DNA from 2 places in the Arthrobacter pasteuri genome. Region 1 is predicted to be linked to the other one. Evidence: riboswitches for the same ligand, from Rfam matches in the RefSeq annotation. Region 1 holds a riboswitch; the other holds the start of a gene.
What was found. Region 1 has a riboswitch for thiamine pyrophosphate ahead of ACX80H_RS07525 (ECF transporter S component). Riboswitches for the same ligand answer to the same signal wherever they lie in the genome.

Region 1 (7,135 bases):
GGGCGGCATCCCCGGCGAGGAACACGGAGCCGGTGCGGAAATGCTCGGCGATCCGGTGGTGGATGCGATAGGTGGAGAACCAGCGATGGTCCTCGTAGGTCACGCCGAACGCCTCGGCCATCCGGCGCCGCGCGAAGTCCTCGGTGACGGACGGGGTGTCGTCGTCGCCGGCGGTGCCGATGAGCCGTTGGCCGTTCCTGCCCGCCTCGTCGGGCCGCATGGGGAAGGCGAGGAGGAACTCGGTCGCTTCCTGGCGGATGTTGACGGAGGCGGGAGGGAGCCCGCTCACTCCCACCGCATCGACCAGGTAGAAGGTCTGCCGGCTTGTGGTGCCCTGGAACGCGGTCCCGGACAGGGTGCGGACCAGCGACGACGCCCCGTCGCAGCCGACCGCGAACCGTGCGGACACGCGTGCGGCCCCCATGGGGCCCTCGACGACGGCTACGACGCCGCCGTCCACCTGGTCCAGGGACCGCAGGCGGTGCCCCCAGCGGACGGATCCGCCGAGGGCCTCCAGGTTGTCGACGAGGAGCCGCTCATTGGCGCTCTGCTCCAGCATGTGCATGCCGGGATAGGGGGAGAGCCCCTTGCCCAGCCCGCCCAGCGGGACCGGGGCGAAGGCCCTGCGCCCGAAACCCGGCCGCACGGACTCGGCGTGCACGGACTCGGCCAGCACCCGGTCCACGACGCCGAGCTGGTCGTAGATCTCCATGGACCGCGAGTGCACGCCCAGCGCGCGGGACTCCACCGTCGGGCCGTCCTTGCCGTCGATCAGCAGGACGCGCACGCCCAGTTTCACCAGCCAGTTCGCCAGCATCAGGCCGGTGGGGCCGGCTCCCACCACCAGGACGTCGACGTTCCCGGGGTCGTGCCGTTCGTCCTGCTCCTTCGCGTCCTGGTGCTCCATCGCGGGTCTCCTCGCCGGTGTGCCGGTCAGCGGTCCAGGGTCGTGCAGACGCAGGCCCGGTTGCCCTCGGCGTCGGCCAGCACGGTGAAGGACGGCGCCCGGGTGGCGTCGACCACGGTGCCTCCGGCGGCGACCGCCGCCGCGATGCGCGCGTCCGCCGCGTCGTGCGGCACCCAAAGGTCGAGGTGGAATCGCTGCCTCGGGGTGTCGTGCGCGTCGGTGTGCTGGAACCACAGGAGTGGAACGCGCCCGGAGGGGTCGACGACGTCGTCGCCGTCCACCGCGCCGGAGTCCCCGGTCAGCAGCGCAGCCCAGAACGGGCCGATCGCGGCCGGGTCGGCGGTGTCGAGGGCGAGCTCGACGACGGCGGGAGCCGCGGGGTCGGCGGCGATGCCACGCGCGGAGGCGAGCTCGCTGATCGCCCTGGCTAGCCGGACGTCGCGCTCCGTGATGCCGGACACATCATGGCTGAGCAGCTTCACGTCGACGCGCGGGTAGGTCAGGACGACGTCGGGGTGGTGGTCCATCTCCTCGGCGAGCTCGCCGATGGCCGCGACGAGGGCGAGGCCGCTGGCGAAGTCGCCGGTCAGGAAGCGGGCGTGGAGCGCCTGGGACAGCTTTCGCCAGTCGCCCAGGCCGGCGTCGAGGATCTGGCGGGTGCCGAGGATAGTCATGGGGCCAGTATGGCCCCGTCGAGGAGGCAGGAGAAGGTCTCCCGCCCGCGCGGTCGACGGGCCGGGCACGAGGCTGTGATTTGACTCTCTGTCCCCTACGGTTCAGGGTTTTATGTCTGTCATATCCGTCTTCACCCACGCAACCGTCGATGCCTTCCTGCCCCGCGGCTGCGGAAGGAACACCTCCTCCATGTCTGATCCCGTTCTCTCGGCGCCGGCCTCTACCCGTGCCGCCAGCCGTTCCAGCTCCTCGCCGCACCTGACCCGTGCGCTGAGCAATCGCCACATCCAACTGCTCGCCATCGGTGGCGCCATCGGCACCGGCCTCTTCATGGGCTCGGGCAAGACCATCTCGCTCGCCGGTCCCTCGGTGATCTTCGTCTACATGATCATCGGGTTCATGCTTTTCTTCGTCATGCGGGCCATGGGGGAGATCCTGCTGTCCAACCTCGAGTACAAGTCCTTCAGCGACTTCGCGGGTGACCTGCTCGGACCCTGGGCCGGGTTCTTCACCGGGTGGTCCTACTGGTTCTTCTGGGTCGTGACGGGCGTCGCCGACATCGTCGCCATCTCCGGCTACGTGGACATCCTCGCCCCCGGGACCCCGCTGTGGATCCCGGCGCTGGCCACCCCTGTGGTGCTCCTGCTCCTGAACCTGCCCACGGTGAAGGCCTTCGGCGAGGCCGAGTTCTGGTTCGCCATCATCAAGGTCGTGGCCATCCTGGCCCTGATCGCCATCGGCATCGTCATGATCGCCACGCACTTCACCTCTCCCGCAGGGCAGGTCGCGAACCTCGCCAACATCTGGAACGACGGCGGCATGTTCCCGCACGGGCTGTTCGGCTTCATCCTCGGCTTCCAGATCGCGATCTTCGCGTTCGCCGGCATCGAGCTGGTCGGTACCGCCGCCGCCGAGACGAAGGATCCCGAGAAGACGCTTCCCCGTGCCGTGAACTCCATCCCCATCCGTGTGCTGCTCTTCTACGTCGGAGCGCTGACGGTCATCATGGCGGTCAACCCCTGGCGGACCATCGATGCCGCGAACAGCCCCTTCATCGGCATGTTCACCCTTGCCGGCCTCGGTATCGCTGCCGTCGTCGTCAACCTGGTGGTGCTGACCTCGGCAGCCTCGAGCGCGAACTCCGGCATCTACTCCACGTCGCGCATGGTGTTCGGACTGGCGCAGGACGGTAACGCCCCGAAGTCCTTCGGCCGGCTCAGCCGCCGCCAGGTGCCGCAGAACGCGCTCCTGTTCTCCTGCATCTTCCTGCTCGCCGGTCTGATCCTGCTCTACTCGGGTGACTCCGTGATCGGTGCCTTCACGATTGTCACCTCGGTGGCCTCGGTCCTGACGATGTTCGTCTGGTCCATGATCCTCATCAGTTACCTGGCGTTCCGCCGCCGCCGCCCCGAGCTGCACGAGCAGTCCGCGTTCAAGATGCCCGGCTCCGCGTTCATGCCCTACGTGGTCCTGGCCTTCTTCGTGTTCATGCTCGTCGCCCTCGCGCAGGCCGAGGACACCCGGCTGGCGCTCGTCGTGACGCCGGTGTGGTTCGTCCTGCTCGGAGCGGCCTGGTACGCCAATCGGAAGACGCCGCTGCAGCAGGCCCGCATCGAGGAGCACAAGGCCACGGTGCTGGCCGAGCAGGCGGCCCGCGCGGGCCGCTAGGTCCCCGCACCACTGCTCCTAAACATCGCTCCGAAGAACACTGCTTCAAAACACTGCTCCGGAACACCGCTCAGGAACACCGCTCCGGAACACCGCTCCGGAACACCGCGCGGAAACTCGAAGGACCGTCCCCCGAGGGCGGTCCTTCGTCGTCCTCCCGCACTGCGAGGCGGGACGCCGACGGCGTGCTCAGGTACGGATGCCATACTGCGGGGATGGCCAAGAACAGGACTTCTCCCGGCCGCATCCTCGCCGCTCGCGTCGACGACGACCTGAAGGAGCGGCTGCGCGTCGCGGTGGTCCATCCCCACCTCCTCCTCGCGGGCAAGGCAGCCCTCGCGGCCGCGCTCGCCTGGACTCTCGCGCTCACCATCCCGGGGGAGGCCTCCCGGTATCCGTACTACGCTCCGCTGGGTGCCCTGCTCGCGCTGTATCCGACCGTCGCGGGAACGCTCAGGTCGGGGCTGCAGACGGTCGCCGGCCTCACGATCGGGATCATCCTGGCCCACATCGCCGTATTGGCGGGAGACCCGAACTGGCTGACGATCGCCTTCGTCGTCGGCGTGGGAGTGCTCCTCGGCGGCGCCCTGAAGAGGACCGCGGGCGGCGGCTCCGGGATCGCGTCCGCCGGGCTGTTCGTCCTGGTCATCGGCAACAACGACCTGGGGTACTCGCTGGGGTACTTCGTCCAGACCGTCGTGGGCGTGGGTGTGGGCCTGGCCGTCAGCGCGCTGATCCTGCCGCCGCTCAACCTGGACGACGCCGTGGGGCAGGTGAGCCGACTCCGCAGGACAGCTTCCCGTCAGCTCCAGGAGATGGGCGAGGCACTCGAGGAGGACTGGGCGGCGGATGATCCGCGCTGGCCCCAGCGGCGGGACGACCTCACCGCCTCGGCACGGAACGCCCGGGAGGCCCTGCAGTACGCGGACGAGAGCAGGAAGGGCAACGTCCGGCGGCGCTTCCATCCGCATGACGCGGACCGCGACCACCGGCACATCGAGGTCCTCGAAGCCGTCGCTGTCCATACGCTGAACATCACCAACATGCTGCAGGACGCGCTCCATGGAACGTCCCGCGAGCGTCCCCTGCCCGCCGCGGTCCGGCAGCCCCTGCAGCAGGCGTTCACCGCCGTCGGCGACGTCCTGGACCTGTGGACGGTGGAGGAGGACGACGCCGAGACGCTGCGGGTGGCCGAGCGGAGCCTGAAGGCCCTCGAGGTCGCGGCGTACGAGTCCTCGTCGAAGGACGTCCCTTTCGGTGCCGCGGCCGCGATCGGCATGAACCTGCACCGCATCCTGCAGGCCGTCCTGCAGGAGCAGGAGGCCGACCGGGCGGCCTAGCAGTACTGCCCGGGGACACGGCGAGGGGCACCCCGAAGAGTGCCCCTCGTTCCTGCGTGGAACGTCCTGCGTGAAATCTCTCAGGTGAGGTCGCGGGTCTTCGCGAAACGGTCGATCGCCTTCTGCGTGGAACGGTTGGTGAGCACCTGGATGGTGGTGCTCACGACACCCGAGACGATCGCGAACACCAGGGCGGATCGCAGGGTGTTCTCCAGCCCGTCCTTGCTCTTCGGTGGCGCTTCACCCGTGATCTTCTCCCACAGGAAGTCGACGAGCTTGGTCCCCACGAAGCCGGCGCCGACGCTCATGCCCGCGCCGAGCAGCTTGAACAGTACGTTCATGTCTCTCCTTCTGGTCCGGTAGTCCTCCGCCTAGCCTAGCCGCGGCGGGCGGCCCCCGGCACAGGAAGACGCACGCACGCACGGGGCCGGCCCTGCACGAGGCGCTCATCTGCCGGGGCTCCCCCTGCGGTGTAGGATCGGTAACGCTCAACCAACAAACGACAGGGGAGCGCCGATCCGCAGCATGCTGCGGGAACGGGCGCTGAGAGTGCGGACCGCCGCAGACCCTCGAACCTGATCCGGCTAGTACCGGCGAAGGGAGTCGAGTTCTCAGAGTGCGCGGCGACTGCTCCGGCAGCCCCGGCACTCTCCCCTCCTGTACCTCAGGAGGAAACACCATGGCATCATCAACCGCCCTCAAGGGCGCCTCTCCCCGCACCCGCCAGTGGCGCGTCGTCGACATCGTGGTGGCCTCGGTCATCGCGGTCGCCGTCGGCGTCCTGTTCTTCGCATGGTCCGCGGGGTACTCGGGCATCAGCCTGCTCACAGCGGGCTTCCCACCCCTGGCCGGGCTGTACTCCGGCGGCTGGCTCGTCGCGGGCGTCCTCGGCGGGCTCATCATCCGCAAGCCGGGAGCAGCACTCTACTGCGAGGTCCTCGCCGCCGCGGTCTCGGCCCTCATCGGAACGCAGTTCGGCCTGAGCGTGCTGCTCTCCGGAGCCATCCAGGGGCTGGGCGCCGAGCTCGTCTTCCTGCTCTTCCTGTACCGGAAGTGGAACCTGCCCGTGGCGCTGCTCGCCGGTCTCGGTGCCGGCCTCGCGCTCGCGATCAGCGAGAACATCCTCTACAACGCCCTGTGGACGTTCGAGTTCAAGCTCCTGTACACGGTGTTCGCATCCATCTCCGGCATCGTCATCGCCGGGCTGCTGTCCTGGCTCGCCATGCGGGGCCTCGCCAGGACGGGCGTGCTGTCCTCGTTCGCCGCGGGCCGCACGGCGGACGTGTGACACCAGCACAGTCCCCCTCCACGGGCGCCGTCCACGTTCGCGCCCGGGGATGGGGCTGGCGCCACGCCGGCCGGAAGTCCTTCGCCGCACGCCGGCTCGATCTCGACATCTCTCCGGGGGAGCGCGTCCTGCTCCTCGGGGCCTCCGGCGCGGGCAAGTCCACGGTGCTCTCCGGCCTGGCCGGGCTGCTCGGCACCGACGACGAGGGCGAGCAGGAGGGTGAGCTCCTGCTCGACGGCGCGCAGCCGGCCGGCGCCCGGGGACGAGCCGGGCTCGTCCTGCAGGACCCCGAGACGCAGGTGGTCCTCGCCCGTGTGGGTGACGAGGTGGCCTTCGGGGCCGAGAACCTGTCGGTGCCGCGCGAGGAGATCTGGCAGCGCGTGGGCCGGGCGCTCGACGACGTCGGCCTCGACCTCCCCCTCGACCACCCCACGACGGCGCTCTCCGGGGGCCAGAAGCAGCGGCTCGCGCTCGCATCCGTCCTCGCGATGGAACCCGGCCTGCTCCTGCTCGACGAGCCCACCGCGAACCTCGATCCCGACGGGGTCCTCGAGGTGCGCGACGCCGTCGTCCGCGTCCTCGAGCGCACCGGGGCCACGCTCGTCGTCGTCGAGCACCGCGTGGCGGTGTGGGCCGACGTCGTCGACCGCGTGGTCGTGCTCGACGCCGCTGGAGGGGTGCTGGCCGACGGGCCGCCGGCGAGCGTGCTCGCCGAGGGCCCGACCCGGGACCGGCTTGCCGCCGCAAGTGTCTGGGTCCCGGGGTGGCAGCCGGTCGTGGGTGGACCGCTCCCCGCCAGTGGTGGGGAGGCCCTGCTGACGGCCTCCGGACTGACCGTCGCCCGCACGAGGCGGGGACCGGCCGCCGTCGAGGACCTCGCCGTCGAGGTGCGCGCAGCCGGGGCGCTGAGCATCACCGGTCCGAACGGGGCCGGGAAGTCGACCGCAGCCCTGACGCTCGGCGCCCTGCTCCGCCCGCGCGCGGGACGGCTCGAGGCGTCGGCGGCCCTGGCCGGGACCGCAGGCGGCGACCCGTTCCGCTGGCGCTCGTCGGAACTGGTCCAACGCATCGGGACGGTCTTCCAGGAGCCCGAGCACCAGTTCCTCACCGGGACCGTCGCCGACGAACTGGAGTTCGGGCCGCGGCGGGTGAGCGGGGCCCAGGACATGCAGCGCACGGACGTCGCCGAGCGCCTCCGCCTCACCCACCTGCTGAAGGCCAATCCCTTCACGCTGTCCGGCGGGGAGAAGCGGCGCC
Region 2 (7,135 bases), 1.6 Mb from region 1:
GTCGACTGGAGGGTCATCACCGAGATGAACAGTGCAGTACCGGCCGCGCCGGCCAGTTGCTGCGCTGTTCCGAAGACCGCGCTGCCGTGCGAGTACAGGTGCGGCCTGACGGACCCGAGGGCCGAGGTCATCAGCGGGGTGAACATGAGGGCGAGCCCGACGCTGAGCAGGACGTGTGCCACGAGCACCAGGTGCGCGGGCGTCGTCTCGGTGACCCGGGTCATCGACCAGAACACCGCGCTGACCAGGAGCGCGCCCGGGACCAGGAGGATCCGGGGCCCGCGGCGGTCGTAGATCCGGCCGACAATGGGGCCGAGCAGGCCCATGGCGAGGCCGCCGGGGAGGAGCAGCAGCCCGGACACCAGCGGGTCCAGGCCGAGGACGCTCTGGACGTAGATCGGGATCAGGATGATGGTGCCGAAGAGGGCCATCATGCTCACCGCGATGGCGACGATCGAGATGGTGAAGTTGCCGGACGTGAACACCCGCAGGTCGAGCAGGGCCGCGTCCCGCCGCTGCAGCACGAGCTGGCGGGAGATGAAGGCGGCGAGCCCGACGATGCCGGCGAAGAGGGGGATCCACGCGGGGAAGGCACTGCCGGCCGCGGCTTCACCGAGCTGGCTGAGGCCGTAGATGATCCCGCCGAAGGCCACGGCGGAGAGGATGACCGATGGCACGTCGATCGACGACCGCCGCGGCTCGGTGATGTTCTGCATCCTGGCCGATCCGATGACCAGGGCCGCGAGGGAGATCGGCAGGACCAGCCAGAACATCCAGCGCCAGTCGAGCACACTGAGGATGGCTCCGGAGATGGTGGGGCCCAGCGCGGGCGCCACGGAGATCACGATCGAGATGTTGCCCATGATCTTGCCGCGCGATGCGGGGGGCACGAGCGTCATGACGGTCGTCATCAGCAGCGGCATCATGATCGCCGTGCCGCTCGCCTGGACGACGCGGCCGACCACGAGTACGGCGAACCCCGGGGCCAGGGCGGCGATGAGGGTGCCGAGGCTGAACAGGCCCATGGCGGCCATGAAGACCGGGCGCGTGGTGAAGCGCTGGAGGAGGTAGCCGGTCACCGGAATGACCACGGCCATGGTCAGCATGAAGGCCGTGCTCAACCACTGGCCCGCGCCCACGGTGATGCCGAGGTCCTCGACCAGGCGCGGGATGGCCACGCCCATGATCGTCTCGTTGAGGATCACCACGAACGCGGAGACGAGCAGGATGGTGATGACCAGCCTGTCGCGTGCTGGGAGGGCGCCCTGGCCGACGGCGCCGGAGGAGGCGGTGCCGGCGGACACGGTGTCGGCGGAAACGGCAGGGCGGGACGGCGCGGCGCCTGCTCGGCTCGGAATGGCGTCTGAGACGCGGGACGGTGGACTGGAGGTCATGATGATCCGCTCGGTTCGAAATGCTGTGCGGCGCCGTCGGAGGTCCTCCGTGCGGCCGCGTTCGGCACCGGGCGCTGAGAAGTCGACCCGGTCAATCACTGAACCTCCGGCGTCCGGATCCTATTCCGGGATGCCGTTCTTCCGGTACGCCGTGGTTGCTCCACTAGCATGGGGCGGGTGCGTGGCCCGGGACCGATGTCCAGGGCCTTTCCTCCGCCCACCGCGCAGGACGCGATCCCGGCTCGTCCGACGAAGGAGACTTCCGTGCCCGATTCTTTCTACCGTGATCTCGGCGGCGGGAGGTTCGAATCGACGATCCACGCCCAGGGCGCCTGGAACCCGGAAGAGCAGCACATGGCACCGATCTCGGGCCTCCTGACCCAGTGCCTGCTGGACTGCCAGCCGCGGGACGGCATGCAGCTCGGCCGCCTGAGTTTCGACATCCTCGGGATGATCCCGGGCGGTGAGTTCGAGGTCAGCACAGCGGTCGTCCGGCCCGGACGGACCATCGAACTGCTCGAGGCACGCATGGAAGCCGGCGGCAGGACGGCCATCGTTGCGAAGGCATGGCGCCTCGCCACCCAGGACACGGCAGCCGTCGCCGCCGTGGAGGACCCGCCGATGCCCGGACCCGAGGCCGCCGGACCGCACGAGGGCATGACAGCGTGGCCCGGAGGGTTCATCCGGTCCCTGGAGGTCCGCGTGGTACCGGGCCACCGTCCCGGGCGGGGGCAGGTCTGGATACGGAATCCCTATCCGATGGTGGAGGGCAGGACGACCGCCGACGTCGTGCGCCTCGTGGGCATGATGGACGCGGCCAACGGGATCGCCTCGCGTGTGGCACCCGGCGGCGACAGCTGGATGTTCCCGAACGTCGACCTGCAGATCCACCTCCACCGCCTGCCCGTTGGCGAGTGGCTCGGTCTCGATACGCGCGTCACCTTCGGCGCGAACGGTGTGGGACTCACCTCCAGCGTCGCGCACGACCTCGACGGTCCCTTCGGGCGCATCGAGCAGATCCTCACGGTACGCAAGCTCTGACCATCATGCCCGGAATGCCCCGGCGCTCGCCGGGGTTGCACCGGACACGGACGCCCTCGCCGCCGTCGGCAGGGAGCGGACAGCCTGCCCGCACGACCGGAAGTCCCCGAGGAAGAGGAACCATGACGAAAGCAATGTGGAAAGACAGGGTCGTCGCGGAGTCGGCGGACACCGTGATGGTCGAGGGAAACCACTACTTCCCGCCGGCTTCCATCTCCCAGGAGTTCTTCGTCCCCACGGAGACGCACACGGTGTGCCACTGGAAGGGCACGGCGAGCTACTACACCCTGGTGGTGGACGGCGAGCAGAACAGGGACGCCGCCTGGAGCTACCCGGAACCGAAAGAAGCGGCGGAGAACATCCGCGGTTACTACGCTTTCTGGAAGGGCGTCACCGTCAGCGAGTGAGCATCGGGCAAGGGGCGCCGTCTCACGACGGCGCCCCTTGTCATGCTGGTCGCAGGACAGCTGCGCCCGGCTCAGGATCCAAGGACACGGCGCCGCACGGCGCACAGCGAAGGAGCAATCCCATGGAGTACCGGAAACTCGGCAACAGCGGCACCTCGGTGTCCCACCTCGCCCTCGGCACGATGACCTTCGGGGCGGAGGCGGACGAGGCGACGTCGCACGCCATCCTGTCCGACTACGCCGCGGCAGGCGGCAACCTGATCGATACGGCGGACGTCTACTCCGCCGGCACCTCCGAGGAGATCATCGGCCGCTGGCTCGCGAAGAACCCGGCGGAGCGGGACCGGATGGTCCTCGCGTCCAAGGGCCGCTTCCCGATGGGTACCGGCCCCAACGACCTCGGCCTGTCGAGGCGGCACCTCCGGCGAGCGCTCGATGCCTCGCTGGCCCGGCTCGGGGTCGACCACATCGACCTGTACCAGGTGCACGCGTGGGATCCGCTGACCCCGCTCGAGGAGACCCTCGGCTTCCTCAACGAGGCGGTCGTCCAGGGCAAGATCGGCTACTACGGGTTCTCCAACTACACCGGCTGGCAGCTCACCAAAGCCGTTATGACCGCCCGCCAGCGTGGCTACTCGCTGCCGGTGACGCTTCAGCCCCAGTACTCACTGCTCGTGCGCGACATCGAAGCGGAGATCGTCCCCGCCGTGCTCGACGCGGAGATGGGCATGCTGCCGTGGTCCCCGCTCGGCGGCGGCTGGCTGACCGGGAAGTACTCCCGCGACGCCGAGCCGACGGGCGCCACCCGGCTCGGGGAGAACCCCAAGCGCGGCATGGAGGCCTGGGAGAAGCGCAACGCGGACCGGACGTGGGACATCGTCGACACCGTGACCGGCATCGCGGCCGAGCGAGGCATCAACGCCTCCCACGTCGCGCTCGCCTGGGTCGCCGCGAAGCCCGCCGTGACCTCGGTGATCCTCGGCGCGCGCACACGGGAGCAGCTGGCCGACAACCTGGCGTCGTCCGGCGTCGTGCTGACGCCCGAGGAGCTCGACCGACTCGACGAGGTCAGCGCCCCCACTTTCGGGGACTACCCCTACGGGGCTCCCGGGCAGGAGCAGCGCCGCCGCAAGATCGAGGGCGGCCGCTAGCCCCGGCACTGGTCCGTCCGGCACTGTCCGCCCGGCCCCGGCACATCGGGGCCCGGGCGGCAGATAGTGCCGGCGCTGGTCCCTCCGGCTCGTCGGGGCGGTATCGGGGCTTGGAAGCATCCGCGCGACGCGTTATCGTTCGAGCAGCGACACGGGGTGTCCCTCCACCGGAGGGGCTGAGATAAGACCCGTCGAACCTGATCCAGCTCATACTGGCGAAGGGATGTCCTGCCGGACCCTGGTGTCCGTCTGTCCTCTCGCCCCAGCGAAAGGCAGCACATGACGGAATTCCCTTCGGCAACTGCGGACCCCGCCCGCACGGTCGGCGCCGAGGCCTGCGCCGGGTTGCTCGCAGATCTGCGCAGCGCCTCCCCGCTGGTCCAGTGCATCACCAACGCCGTCGTCACCAACTTCACTGCGAACGTGCTGCTCGCCCTCGGCGCAGCGCCCGCCATGGTCGACATCCCCGGGGAGGCGGCGCAGTTCGCGCCCGTGGCCTCCGGGGTGCTCGTCAACCTCGGCACGCCCACCGAGGCGCAGCGCGCGGCCATGCTCGAGGCCGCCGAGGCAGCGGGGGCGTCGGGCACGCCCTGGGTCCTCGATCCCGTCGCCGTCGGATTCCTGGCCGTTCGCACCCGGACGGCCCAGCAGCTCGTCGCCCAGCGCCCGACCATCATCCGCGGCAATGCCTCGGAGATCATCGCCCTCGCCGGTTCCGGCGGCGGGGGACGCGGCGTGGATTCCCTGGACGAGCCCGCCGCGGCGCTCGACGCAGCACGCCTCCTGGCATCGCGGTACGGCTCCGTCGTCGCCGTGTCGGGTCCCGTTGACGCGGTCGTCCCGGTCGCCGGGGCCGTCATCAGGGTCGCCAACGGTACGCCGCTGCTGACCCGGGTCACCGGCGGCGGTTGCGCGCTCGGCGCCGTGATGGCTGCCTTCGCCTCGCTCACGCCGGACCCACTGCTCGCGGCCACCGCGGCCACCGGCGTGTACACGCTCGCCGCGGAGAAAGCCGCTGTCCTGGCGGAGGGCCCGGGCACCTTCGCCCCGCGCTTCCTGGACGCGCTCGCGGCCATCACCCCGGCCGATGTCCGCCGGGGCCTGGTCCTGCCGGAGGACTCCTGATGCCGCGGCCGGATCCGGCGTCGTACCTGCCGCTCTACCTCGTGACCGACACGGAGCTGTGCGCGCCCCGGACGGTCGTCGACGTCGTCGCCGCCGCCGTGACAGGGGGTGCGACCTGCGTGCAGGTGCGGGACAAGCACGCGGGAGGGCGGGACCTGGTCGCGCTCCTCGCCGCGGTCGCCGACGCCGTCGCGGGCCGGGTGCTGGTACTGGTCGACGACAGGGTGGATGTGTACCTCGCGGCGCGGGAGCAGGGCGCACAGGTGCACGGCGTCCACGTGGGCCAGTCCGACCTGCCGCCCGACCTGGTGCGGCGCATCGTCGGCCCGGACGCCGTCGTCGGGCTCAGCGCGGCGACCGCCGACCAGTTCGCCGTCGCCCATGCTCTTCCCGCCGGCACGGTGGACTACCTCGGCACCGGCGCGGTGCATGCCACGGCCACGAAACCCGACCACCCGACGCCGCTCGGCGTCGACGGCTTCGCTGCTCTGGCGGGCACGGCGCGCCTGCCCTGCGTGGCGATCGGCGGCATCACCGCGGCGGACGCCTCCCCGCTCCGCCGGGCGGGAGCGGCAGGGATAGCGGTCGTGTCCGCGATCTGCGCGGCACCCGACCCCGCAGGTGCCGCGAGGCTGCTGCTGGAGGCCTGGGAGTCCTGAGGAGCCCGGAGTCATCGGTGCAGGACCGGTGCAAGACCCGTGCCGCACCGGTGCAAGACCCGTGCCGCACCGGTGCAAGACCCGTGCCGCACCGGTGCGGGCTCTGTGCGGGACCGATGCGGGTCGGCAGAACGCGATAGCCCGAAGAGGCTCCGACGGCAACCGGGAGAGCGGGTGCCTGTGGCCCCTAGAATCGCCGTGTGGCAACGAGGAGGGACATCCTTGCCGGCATGGTGATCGTGCCGCTCCTCGTGGCGGAGACGGCGTGCAACGGAGGTTCCATGGACAACGGACAGCCCGCGGGTACGACGGCGGGGGATCCGGCCGTCCTGACAGCGCGACCGGGCGCGGCGGAACCGGGTACCGGGCCGAGAACGGGGGTGCACGCCCTCGGCGTGGCGACGACCCGCGACCCGATCGTCTTCGTCCCCGAGTCCGTGGCCACCGATGAACCGGTTCCCCTCCTCGTCGCTCTCCACGGGGCGGGCGGGGACCCGCAGGGTGGGCTGTCCGTCCTGCGCGCGGCCGCCGAGGAGCTCGGGATCGTCATCCTCGCGCCCGCCTCCCGCGCGGCTACCTGGGACGCCATCCGCGGCGGGTACGGTCCGGACACCGAGGTCATCAACAGGGCACTGGAAGAGGTCTTCTCGTTCGTCCCCGTCGATCCCGACCGGATCGGCGTGGCAGGGTTCTCCGACGGAGCCTCTTACGCGCTGGGCCTCGGGCTCGCCAACGGGGACCTTTTCAGCAAGGTGGTCGCGTTCTCACCCGGCTTCGTGCCGGCCGGGCCGCGGAACGGGCAGCCGGCCGTCTTCATCTCGCACGGCACCGAGGATGCCGTCCTCCCCATCGATGCCACGAGCAGGAGGGTGGTCCCCGCGCTCAAGCGCCGCGGGTACGAAGTGGTGTACCGCGAGTTCGAGGGCCCCCATACCGTACCTCCGGCCATCGCCGTCGAGGCGGCGCTCTGGCTCGAGTGGACGCCCCTCCCGACGCCCTGACCGGCGCGGGTCCTTCAGGGCTTGCCGTCGTCGGCCAGGTGCTGCCCGGCCGGTCCGGGCGCAGCTTCTCCCGGGCCCTGCCTACGATGGATGGATGAGCACTCCATGGCATGGCGCTGCCGAGCTGGCGCTCGTTCTCGACCCGGCATCGGATGACGCGGCCGCAGAACTGGAGCGTGGCATCGCGCTGCTGCGCGACGTCGCCGTCGGAAGCAGGCCCCCGACGCTGCGCCTGTACCGCCCGAGTCCCACGGTCGCCTTCGGGCAGCGGGACGCACGGCTGCCGGGCTTCGGCGAGGCGTGCGCCGTATCGACGAAGCACGGCTTCGTCCCGCTGGTGCGGCGGGCAGGCGGGCG

Region 2: it holds a riboswitch for thiamine pyrophosphate, as region 1 does, so the genes downstream of both, thiM (hydroxyethylthiazole kinase) here and ACX80H_RS07525 (ECF transporter S component) in region 1, are expected to answer to the same signal.

What each region holds. Positions count from the first base shown of each region.
Region 1 is NZ_JBTNDO010000001.1:1,604,025-1,611,159, reverse strand. It holds gene ACX80H_RS07550 (FAD-dependent monooxygenase) at 1-907, opposite strand, end outside; gene ACX80H_RS07545 (4a-hydroxytetrahydrobiopterin dehydratase) at 934-1,581, opposite strand; gene cycA (D-serine/D-alanine/glycine transporter) at 1,772-3,250, shown strand; gene ACX80H_RS07535 (FUSC family protein) at 3,466-4,590, shown strand; gene ACX80H_RS07530 (DUF4235 domain-containing protein) at 4,671-4,931, opposite strand; TPP riboswitch at 5,085-5,209, shown strand; gene ACX80H_RS07525 (ECF transporter S component) at 5,270-5,878, shown strand; gene ACX80H_RS07520 (ABC transporter ATP-binding protein) at 5,875-7,135, shown strand, end outside.
Region 2 is NZ_JBTNDO010000001.1:47,917-55,051, forward strand. It holds gene ACX80H_RS00240 (MDR family MFS transporter) at 1-1,394, opposite strand, end outside; gene ACX80H_RS00245 (thioesterase family protein) at 1,659-2,435, shown strand; gene ACX80H_RS00250 (DUF427 domain-containing protein) at 2,558-2,842, shown strand; gene ACX80H_RS00255 (aldo/keto reductase) at 2,965-3,993, shown strand; TPP riboswitch at 4,136-4,234, shown strand; gene thiM (hydroxyethylthiazole kinase) at 4,273-5,118, shown strand; gene thiE (thiamine phosphate synthase) at 5,118-5,777, shown strand; gene ACX80H_RS00270 (alpha/beta hydrolase) at 5,978-6,778, shown strand; gene ACX80H_RS00275 (lipoate--protein ligase family protein) at 6,873-7,135, shown strand, end outside.